One region of the Azospira sp. MPR-E4 genome, then DNA from elsewhere that is predicted to be linked to it. Evidence: riboswitches for the same ligand, from Rfam matches in the RefSeq annotation. Region 1 holds a riboswitch; the other holds the start of a gene.

Region 1 (4,603 bases):
AATGGTGCAGGAACCCGAATTCGCCGCCCGCGAAGACGGCTACACCTTCGTCTCCCACCAGCAGGAAGTGGGCACCGGCTACTTCGACGACGTGACCACCGTGATCCAGGGCGGCTCCTCCTCCGTCAAGGCCCTGACCGGTTCCACCGAAGAAGAACAGTTCCACTAAGCAGCACCCGCGGGCATCCCGGCCAGGGTCGGGATGCCCGGCAGCAGATCATTCTGCTGCCATCAGGAATCCGAATTGCATCATCCCTTATCCTCTTGCTTGGGGAACAGGCCGACACCCACAAGGTGTCGGCTTTTTTTATGTGCCGTCACAAAAAGGCCCATGACAGAAGCGGGCCTGCAGGCAAGAATGGCGGCTCCTTCCGCCTTCGCCCCCAGGCCATGAACGCCGCCAGCCTCGCCCGACTGCTCCTGCTCGCCGCCATCTGGGGCGCCTCCTTCCTCTTCCTGCGCCTCACCGTGCCCGCCTTCGGCACCGTGTGGACGGTGGAAGTGCGGGTCATCCTGGCCGCCGCCAGCCTCACCCTGTTCGCCTGGTGGAGCGGCGAGGCCCTGCAGTGGCGCCGGCACTGGCGCCAGTATCTGATCATCGGCCTGTGCAACTCGGCCCTGCCCTTCCTGCTCTTTGCCTATGCCGCCCAGAGCCTGGGAGCCGGCCTGCTCTCCATCCTCAATTCCACCTCGCCCCTCTTCGCCGTCATCATCGGCGCCCTGTGGCTGCGCCAGCCCATCCGCGCCGTGACCGTGGCCGGCCTGCTGCTGGGACTGGGGGGCGTGGCCGTGCTGGCCTGGGACGGGCTGCAGAGCAGCGGCAGCCCCGACGCCTGGCTGCCCATGCTGGCCGCCGCCCTGGCCCCTTCCGCCTACGCCTTCGCCAGCGTGTACAGCCGCCACCACGGCCAGGGCATCACGCCCCTGGCCACCACCCAGGGCAGCATGATCTGCGCCGCCCTGCTGGTGCTGCCCCTGGCCGCGCCCCAGGGTCTGCCGGCGGCGGCCACTCCCACCGCCTGGGGCGCCCTGCTGGGCCTGGCGGTGTTGTGCACGGCCTGGGCCTACCAGCTCTATTTCCGGCTGGTGCACGAAGTGGGCCCCTTGGGTGCCCTCTCGGTGACCTTCCTCATTCCGGTGTTCGGCGTGTTGTGGGGGGTGTTGCTGCTGGGAGAAAAGCTGGGCGCCCACCTGCTGCTGGGCGGCAGCCTGGTGCTGCTGGGTACGGCCCTGGCCAACGGCCTGCTGAAGTGGCCGCGGTTGGCCCGCCCGGTCTAGGTCAGCGGCCGCTCTGGCGCGCCACGGCGCCGGCCAGGGCCAGGATTTCCTCGCCTTCGTCGGCGGAAAAGCCTTGCGGCAGGGCCGGCCGGCCGTCACCAGCCAGGGCGGCGGCGACGGAACGGCCCAGGATGGCACCATCCGGCAGGATGGGGCCGAAGAAGCGCAGTTCGCCGCCCCGGATCACCGCCAGGGTGGGAAAGGTTTCCACGTCCAGGCTGGGCAGGGCGTCCGCCGCATCCTCGATGTCGATCCAGGCCCAGGCGCCCTCATGGCCCGCCGCGGCGGCCGCCGTGGCGGCCTCGAAGCCCCGGCAGACGCCGCACCAGGCGGCGCAGAGCACCAGCACCACCGGCGCTGCCGGCGCCCCATCGGCGTCGTCGGGCCATTGCAGGTCGGCAAAGCGCAACAGGGAAACGGGGGACTGGGACATGGCGGCAAAGGCCGCCGCAGCGGCCGCGAAGTGGGCGGGGAAGGCGGCCATTGTGCGCCAATCCCGCCGCCCGGGGGAATGGGTGGCGCGGGAAAAATGGGGGAACCGGGCGCCGGATCACTGAGAGCAGACCCTGCCGCCCGGCATTGCCAAGGCGGCCCCGGGCGCGGATAATCCGCCCTCCCGCAGGAGAGAGGGGCCCATGCCGCTACCGGCGCCGGGCCTCCGCCGAAGGCGCAAGCTCCCATAATCGCTCAGGCACCAGGAACTGCGGGTTTCGTATTTGCCGTCTGGAGAGCGGCCGGCCGCAACGCGGCGCGGCCCACCGAAGGGGCTAAGCCGGCGCCGTGGGGCGCAGGCCGAAACTCTCAGGTACAAGGACAGGGGGAGAGGCGCATCCGGCAAGGGTCTTCAGCATGGCCTGCCGCCGGACCTTATCTGTAAAGGCGCTTCCGTCATGCCCTGCCACGCCCCAATACCGGCGCACCTGCCGGCCTATTCCCTTTGCTTTGTCGCATCCTGCCTGGCTCTGCGGGGAGGTGTGCCGTGCTGATCACCATCTACCTCATCGCCATCACCGCCGAGGCCATGTCCGGCGCCCTGGCCGCCGGCCGGCGCAACATGGACATCTTCGGCGTCGCCTTCATCGCCTTCGTCACCGCCCTGGGCGGCGGCACCATCCGCGACATGGTGCTGGGCCACTTCCCCATCGGCTGGACCCAGCATCCGCCCTACATCTACCTGGTCATTTCCGCCGGCCTGGTGACCACCCTCTTCGCCCGCTTCATGCACCACCTGAAGACCGTCTTCCTGGTGCTGGACGCCCTTGGCCTCATCGCCTTTTCCCTGATCGGCTGCGAAGTGGCCCTGGGCATGGGCTACGCCCCGGTGGTGGTGATCATGGCCGGCATGATCACCGGCATCTTCGGCGGCATCCTGCGGGACGTGCTGTGCAACCAGGTGCCGGTGGTGTTCCGCCAGGAGCTGTACGCCAGCGTCTCCCTGGCCGTGTGCAGCCTCTACCTGGTGCTGCGGGACCTGGGCCTGGGCACGGAGGCCAACACCCTGATCAGCTTCGGCCTGGGCCTGGCCCTGCGCCTCTGCGCCATCTGGCGCGGCTGGAAGCTGCCGACCTTCTCCTACCGCCAGCGCTGGGACTGATGCGGGCCCGGCCCCGGGAAATCCCCGGGGCCCGCCGATTCATTCTTTTGATGGCCGGAAACCGGCCCCGGGCCGCCGGGTCCATCCCTCATCGCCGGGCTTGACCCACCACAACAACGATGAGGAGACCCACCATGCCCCACCGCAGCATTGCCCACATCATCAGCCAGCAGACCCCGGTCACCGCGACCGCCGACCTTACCGTGCGGGAGGCCTGCCAGCGCATGGCCGCCGCCAGGGTCGGCGCCCTGCTGGTGGTGGAACACGGCTTTCTCACCGGCATCTTCACCGAGCGGGACGCCCTCAACCGGGTCCTGGCCCCGGGGCTGGACCCGGAGCACACCCTGCTGTCCGAGGTGATGACCGCCAATCCCCGCGCCGTGCCGCCGGAAAAGCCCCTCTCCTACGCCCTGCACCTGATGCACATCGGCGGCTACCGCCACATGCCGGTGGTGCAGGCTGGGCGCCCCCTGGGCATGGTCTCGGTACGGGACGCCCTGGGGGCGGAAATCTGCGATTTCGAGCGGGACCTGGAGTCCCTGGAAAAGATCGCCACCGCCCTGTAGGCCCCGCCGGCCCCGGACTACCAGGCAGGCGCCGGCGCCTCAGGCCGGCGTCTGCCAGTAGCCCGGGTTGCCGTAGGTGTTCTTGAGGAAGTCGATGAACAGCCGCACCCGCAACGGCAGATGGCGGCGCTGGGGAAAGACGGCGTAGATGCCCACCGGCGGCGCCGCCCATTCGTCCAGCAGGGACACCAGCCGGCCCGCCGCCAGATCCTCCCCCACCTCCCACACCGAACGCCAGGCCAGGCCATAGCCGGCCAGGGCCCATTCGTGCAGCACGGCGCCGTCGTTGCACTCCAGGGTGCCCGCCACCTTCAGCACCAGGCTCTCCCCTGCCTTTTCCGGATGGCGGAAGGTCCAGCCCCGCTGCTGGCCGAGGGACAGGCAGTTGTGCCCGGCCAGATCCTCCAGGGCCCGGGGCGTGCCGTGCCGCGCCAGGTAGGCGGGGCTGGCCACCACCACCCGCCGCATGTCCCCCAGCTTCAGGCTCACCAGGCTGGAATCGCTCAGTTCCCCGATGCGCACCGAGAGGTCGATGGCCTCGTTCACCAGATCCACCAGGCGGTCCGTCAGGTCCAGGTTCACCGTCACTTCCGGATTGCCGGAAAGGAAGTCGGCCACCAGGGGCGCCACGTGCTTGCGCCCGAAACCGGCCGGGGCCGAGACCTTGAGGTGGCCGCTGGCCTTGACCCCGCCCAGGCTGACCGAGGCTTCGGCATTGGCCAGGTCGTTGAGGATGCGCTGGCAGTCCTCCAGGAAAGCGCTGCCCTCGAAGGTGAGGGACAGCTTGCGCGTGGTGCGCACCATCAGCTTCACCCCCAGGCGGGCCTCCAGGGCATCCAGGCGGCGGCCGATGATGGCCGGGGTCACCCCTTCCTGGGCCGCGGCGGCGGAGAGGCTGCCCTTGGCGGCCACGTTCACGAAGGCATTGATCTGCTTGAAGGCATCCATGGCATTACATACTTAAAGTAAAAGATCATTCGCTGCAATCCTAGCTTATCTTTTACCTCGAGCAACAATAAACTGCGATGCGTAGGCTGATCCATAATCTCCGGATCGACCCGCAAACCCCAAGTCCGACAGAGAAAAAATGACCGCCCCCTGCCCGATCAAAGCCATCGCCTTCGACGCCTACGGAACGCTGTTCGACGTTTATTCCGTCGGCGCC
Region 2 (4,603 bases), on a different contig from region 1:
TGCGCCCAGCCAGGGCCTTCAGATCTGCCAGGGCCTCGTGCTCGCGCCGGGGGGCAGGCAGGGGCAGGTCGGCAGGGAAGCGGATGGCGGCGGGCACGGTCTGGTCCACCAGCTGATCCAGGCTGGCGGCACCGATGGCGGCCAGCATCTGGCTCATTTCGCTGGCGCAGGGGCCGATGTGGCGGGCGATGAACTCGTCCTTCTGTTCCAGGGCGGACAGGGACTGGGGCAGGGTATCGGACATGGGCAATCTCGGGAGGCGGAAAGAAAAAGGGAAGGGGCTTTGCCCTTCCCTTGTCTGCTGGCTTATTCGCTGTCGGCCACGGCGCCGTAGGCGGCGGCATCGAGCAGGGCGCCCAGGTCGCCGGCGTTGGCCGGCTGCAGCTTGAACAGCCAGGCGGCGTAGGCGTCCTGGTTGAGGGTCTCGGGGGCATCCACCACGGCCTCGTTGACGGCGGTGACGCTGCCGGCGATGGGGGCGTACACGTCGGCGGCGGCCTTCACGGATTCCACCACGGCGGCTTCCTGGCCGGCGGCCAGGGTCTTGCCCACTTCCGGCAGCTCGATGAAGACCAGGTCGCCCAGGGCCTCCTGGGCGTGGTCGGTGATGCCCACGGTGACGCTGCCGTCGGCTTCGAGGCGGACCCATTCGTGGCTCTTGGTGTACTTCAGATCGGCGGGAACGTTGGACATGGAACTCTCCTTAAGTTGAATGTGAATTCTGATTGCTGAAATCGGGGTGAATCAGGCCACGGCCTTGCCGTGACGGGCGAAAACGGGTTTTACCACCTGGGCATTGAGCAGCTTGCCGCGGATATCCACCTGCACGGTGTCGCCGAGGGCGACGCCCAGGGGCAGGCGGGCCAGGGCGATGGACTGTTCCAGGGTGGGGGAGAAGGTGCCGCTGGTGATTTCGCCTTCGCCCTGGCTCGTCACCACCTTCTGGTGGGCCCGCAACACGCCCTTGTCCAGCAGCTTGAGGCCGAGGAACTGGGCCTTCTGGCCGTTGGCGAGGAGGGCGGCTTTGCCGACAAAGTCCCGCTCGGACTTGAGGTCCACGGTCCAGGCTAGGCCGGCGTCCAGGGGAGAGACGGTTTCGTCCATATCCTGGCCGTAGAGGTTCATGCCGGCTTCCAGGCGCAGGGTGTCCCGGGCGCCCAGGCCGCAGGGGCGCACGCCGGCGGCGATCAGGGCATTCCAGAAGTCCTCGGCCTTGGCTGCGGGGAGGGCGATCTCGAAGCCGTCCTCGCCGGTGTAGCCGGTGGTGGCAATGAAGAACTGGCCGATCTGGGTGCCGAAGAAGGGTGCCAGGTTTTCCGTGGCGGCCTTCACCTCGGGCAGCACCTGCCACACCTTGGCCTTGGCCTGGGGGCCTTGCACGGCGATCATGGCCACGGCCTTGGGACCTTCGCGCAGGGGAATGACGGAGACGTCCAGCTGCCACTGACCCAGGAGCTGATCCATCCAGGCCAGATCCTTGTCGGCGGTGCCGGCGTTGATGACCACCCGGTAGTGGGTGTCGGTGAGGTAATAGACGATGAGATCGTCCACCACGCCGCCGGCCTCGTTGAGCATGGCGCTGTAGAGGGCCTTGCCCGGGACTTTCAGCTTGTCCACGTTGTTGGCGATGAGGCGCAGGAGGAAGGTCTTGGCGTCGGCGCCGGTGACATCCACGGCGCACATGTGGGAGACGTCGAACATGCCGCAGTCGTTGCGCACGGCATGGTGTTCCTCGATCTGGGAGCCGTAGTTCACCGGCATGTCCCAGCCGCCGAAATCCACCATGCGGGCATTGAGGGCGCGGTGGGCCTTGTTGAGGACGGTTTGCTTCGTCATTTCAGTTCCTTGGGCGGGGCTGTGAAAGCCGATTCTGAAAACGAAAAAGGGGCGAGCCGGAAAATGCCAGGCAGTTCTGGTTTCCGGCTCGCCCCCTCTGTCCTGCAACCTGAGAGTGTTGCGGCCCCCGTTCGTTCCACCCAAGGATGGAGAAACAGCGGCCGTTGCCCCCTTCGGTGGGCCGCCCGGATCGGGGGCCGCTCTCCAGAGATGTTCTGCCGCAAACGGTCCTTTTTGCCTGAGCGATTTCGGGGCTAGCGAATGGTGGATTGCGCCTTCGGCGGCAGCCCGTGGAAGCCGGGCCGCGCTCTCCCGTTTGCGCGGCGGACTATACCCAAAGGCAGGGGGCATGACAACAAGCCCGGGCGGCGCTGCCAGCGGCGTTTTGCCAGACCGCGCCAATGCTCGATTTCAGGCCGTCGCCCGGGTGTCTGGCAAGGGCCTCCGGGAGGGGCGGGAGTTGGCTTGCTACATGGGTTGATAAATATTTGTTGAGAAGCACTTGCATTTGGATGAGTTTGTGATAATAATTCTCATTAGTTTGTTAGCCATCCATTTGTTCAGGAGCACCCGCCATGTATGTCTGTGTCTGCCACGCCGTTACTGATCGCCAGATCTCAGCGTCCGTAGCCATGGGCGCCTCCACGCTTGCCGACCTGCGCGACGAGCTGGGGGTGGGCACCTGCTGCGGCAAATGCGCCCGGGAAGTGCGCCAGCAGTTGCGCGACGAACTGGGCCAGTGCCGGGGCTGCGGCAAATGCGCTAACGCCAAGCATTGTTGAACCTCGGGTTGCGGTTCGGTCGGGCAGTCCGTTCCGCTTTTTCCCCTTGCCCTCGCGTCACATCGGCGCGGGGGCTTCTTTTTTGTGCCTTGTGCTAATCTACCGGCATCCATTCCCCAACGAATCAGGAGCCAGCCATGAAGGGCGATAAAAAAGTCATTCAGTACCTCAACAAGATTCTGGCCAACGAGCTGACCGCCATCAACCAGTACTTCCTGCATGCCCGCATGTACAAGAACTGGGGCCTGAAGAAGCTCAACGAACACGAGTACCACGAGTCCATCGACGAGATGAAGCATGCCGACAAGGTGATCGAGCGCATTCTCTTTCTCGAAGGCCTGCCCAATCTGCAGCAGCTGAACAAGCTGTTCATCGGCGAGAACACCAAGGAAATGCTGGAGTGCGACCTGAAGCTGGAACTGGCCGCCATCCCCCTGCTGCGCGAAGCCATTGCCTACTGTGAAGGCGTGGCCGACTATGTCACCCGGGATCTGCTGGAAGACATCCTGGAAAGCGAGGAAGAGCATGTGGACTGGCTGGAAACCCAGCTGGAGCTGATCGCCAAGGTGACCCTGCCTAATTACCTGCAGTCCCAGATGCACGACGACTGAGTCCTGCGCCACCACACCCGGGGCCGGCCTGTGCCGGCCCTTTTCATTTGCCTGCCATGAAACCGAGCCGAGTCGAATATCTCTCCCTGCGCGGCCGTCGCCAGGCCCTGCGCCGCTGGGGGCCTGCCGAGGCGCCGCCCCTGGTGTTGCTGCACGGCTGGATGGACGTTGCCGCCTCCTTCCAGTTCGTGGTGGATGCCCTGAGTCGGGAGTGGTCCGTGCTGGCACCGGACTGGAGGGGCTTCGGCGACAGCCAGGAAAATCGGGGGCCCTACTGGTTCGCCGATTACCTGGGTGATCTGGATGCCATGCTGGACAGCCTGTTCCCCCGGCAGGCCGTGCCGCTGGTGGGGCACAGCATGGGCGGCAACGTGGCCTGCCTGTACGCCGGATTGCGGCCCCAGCGGATCAGTCACCTGGTCTCCCTGGAAGGTTTCGGTATCAATGACATGGTCCCGGCCCAGGCGCCGGAACGCTTGTCGGCCTGGTTGGATCAACTGGCTGCGCCGCCCTCACTCCATGCCTACTCCGACCGGACCGCCCTGGCATCCCGCCTGCGCCGGGACAACCCGCGCCTGACACCGGCTCGGGCCGAGTTCCTGGCCACCCATCTGGGGCGCATCGACGATGACGGGAGTGTGAAGTGGGCCGGCGATCCCTGGCACAAGGCCCCCAGTCCGCTGCTCTACCGGCTTGAGGAAGCCAAGGCCTGCTGGCGCCGGGTCCAGGCGCCCACCCTGTGGGTGCGGGGAGCGGAAACCTCTTTCCTCAAACGCTTTCATATAGACGAGGGCGACTATCGGGAACGCCTGGGCTGTTTTGCCTCGGCCCGGGAAGCCGTGGTGGCCGATGCCGGCCACATGCTGCATCACGATGCGCCCGAGGCGGTGGCAGCGCTGCTGGAGTCCTTCATCACGGCCTGAGGCCAAGGGGCGGCGCGGCCCCTGTGCTATGATTCCGCGCTTTCCTGCTGTCTTGGGGCGCCTTTGTCGCGACCTGCCGATGTCTGACCTGAACTGGGATTTCCACTGCCACTCCACCGCTTCCGACGGCCTGCTGCCGGCGGCCGAAGTGGCGCGCCGCGCCGCCGGCAACGGGGTGCAATTGCTGGCCCTGACCGACCATGACGATCTGGCCGGCCTGCCCGCCGCCCGGGCTGCGGCGGAGGAAATGGGCATGGGCCTAGTCAATGGCGTGGAAGTTTCCATCGAATGGGAAGGCCTTTCCATCCACGTGGTGGGCCTGGGCTTCGATGCCGCCAATCCGGTTCTGAACGAAGGGCTGGCCGGCATCCGCAGCGGCCGGGTGGAACGGGCCAGACGCATGGCCGAGGCCCTGGACGCCATTGCCATCCGCGGCGCCTTCGAGGGCGCC

What was found. Region 1 has a riboswitch for glycine ahead of AC1RTA_RS10925 (trimeric intracellular cation channel family protein). Riboswitches for the same ligand answer to the same signal wherever they lie in the genome.
Region 2: another riboswitch for glycine. It lies ahead of gcvT (glycine cleavage system aminomethyltransferase GcvT); the one in region 1 lies ahead of AC1RTA_RS10925 (trimeric intracellular cation channel family protein).

Annotation. Positions count from the first base shown of each region.
Region 1 covers NZ_JBXAST010000033.1:18,915-23,517, reverse strand. The annotation lists gene aceA (isocitrate lyase) at 1-169, shown strand, start outside; gene AC1RTA_RS10935 (DMT family transporter) at 391-1,278, shown strand; gene AC1RTA_RS10930 (thioredoxin domain-containing protein) at 1,280-1,762, opposite strand; glycine riboswitch at 1,888-1,992, shown strand; gene AC1RTA_RS10925 (trimeric intracellular cation channel family protein) at 2,258-2,872, shown strand; gene AC1RTA_RS10920 (CBS domain-containing protein) at 3,007-3,438, shown strand; gene AC1RTA_RS10915 (LysR family transcriptional regulator) at 3,478-4,386, opposite strand; gene AC1RTA_RS10910 (haloacid dehalogenase type II) at 4,526-4,603, shown strand, end outside.
Region 2 covers NZ_JBXAST010000038.1:22,180-26,782, reverse strand. The annotation lists gene gcvP (aminomethyl-transferring glycine dehydrogenase) at 1-244, opposite strand, end outside; gene gcvH (glycine cleavage system protein GcvH) at 307-693, opposite strand; gene gcvT (glycine cleavage system aminomethyltransferase GcvT) at 745-1,836, opposite strand; glycine riboswitch at 2,052-2,161, opposite strand; gene AC1RTA_RS11775 ((2Fe-2S)-binding protein) at 2,412-2,618, shown strand; gene bfr (bacterioferritin) at 2,756-3,229, shown strand; gene AC1RTA_RS11765 (alpha/beta fold hydrolase) at 3,286-4,152, shown strand; gene AC1RTA_RS11760 (3',5'-nucleoside bisphosphate phosphatase) at 4,232-4,603, shown strand, end outside.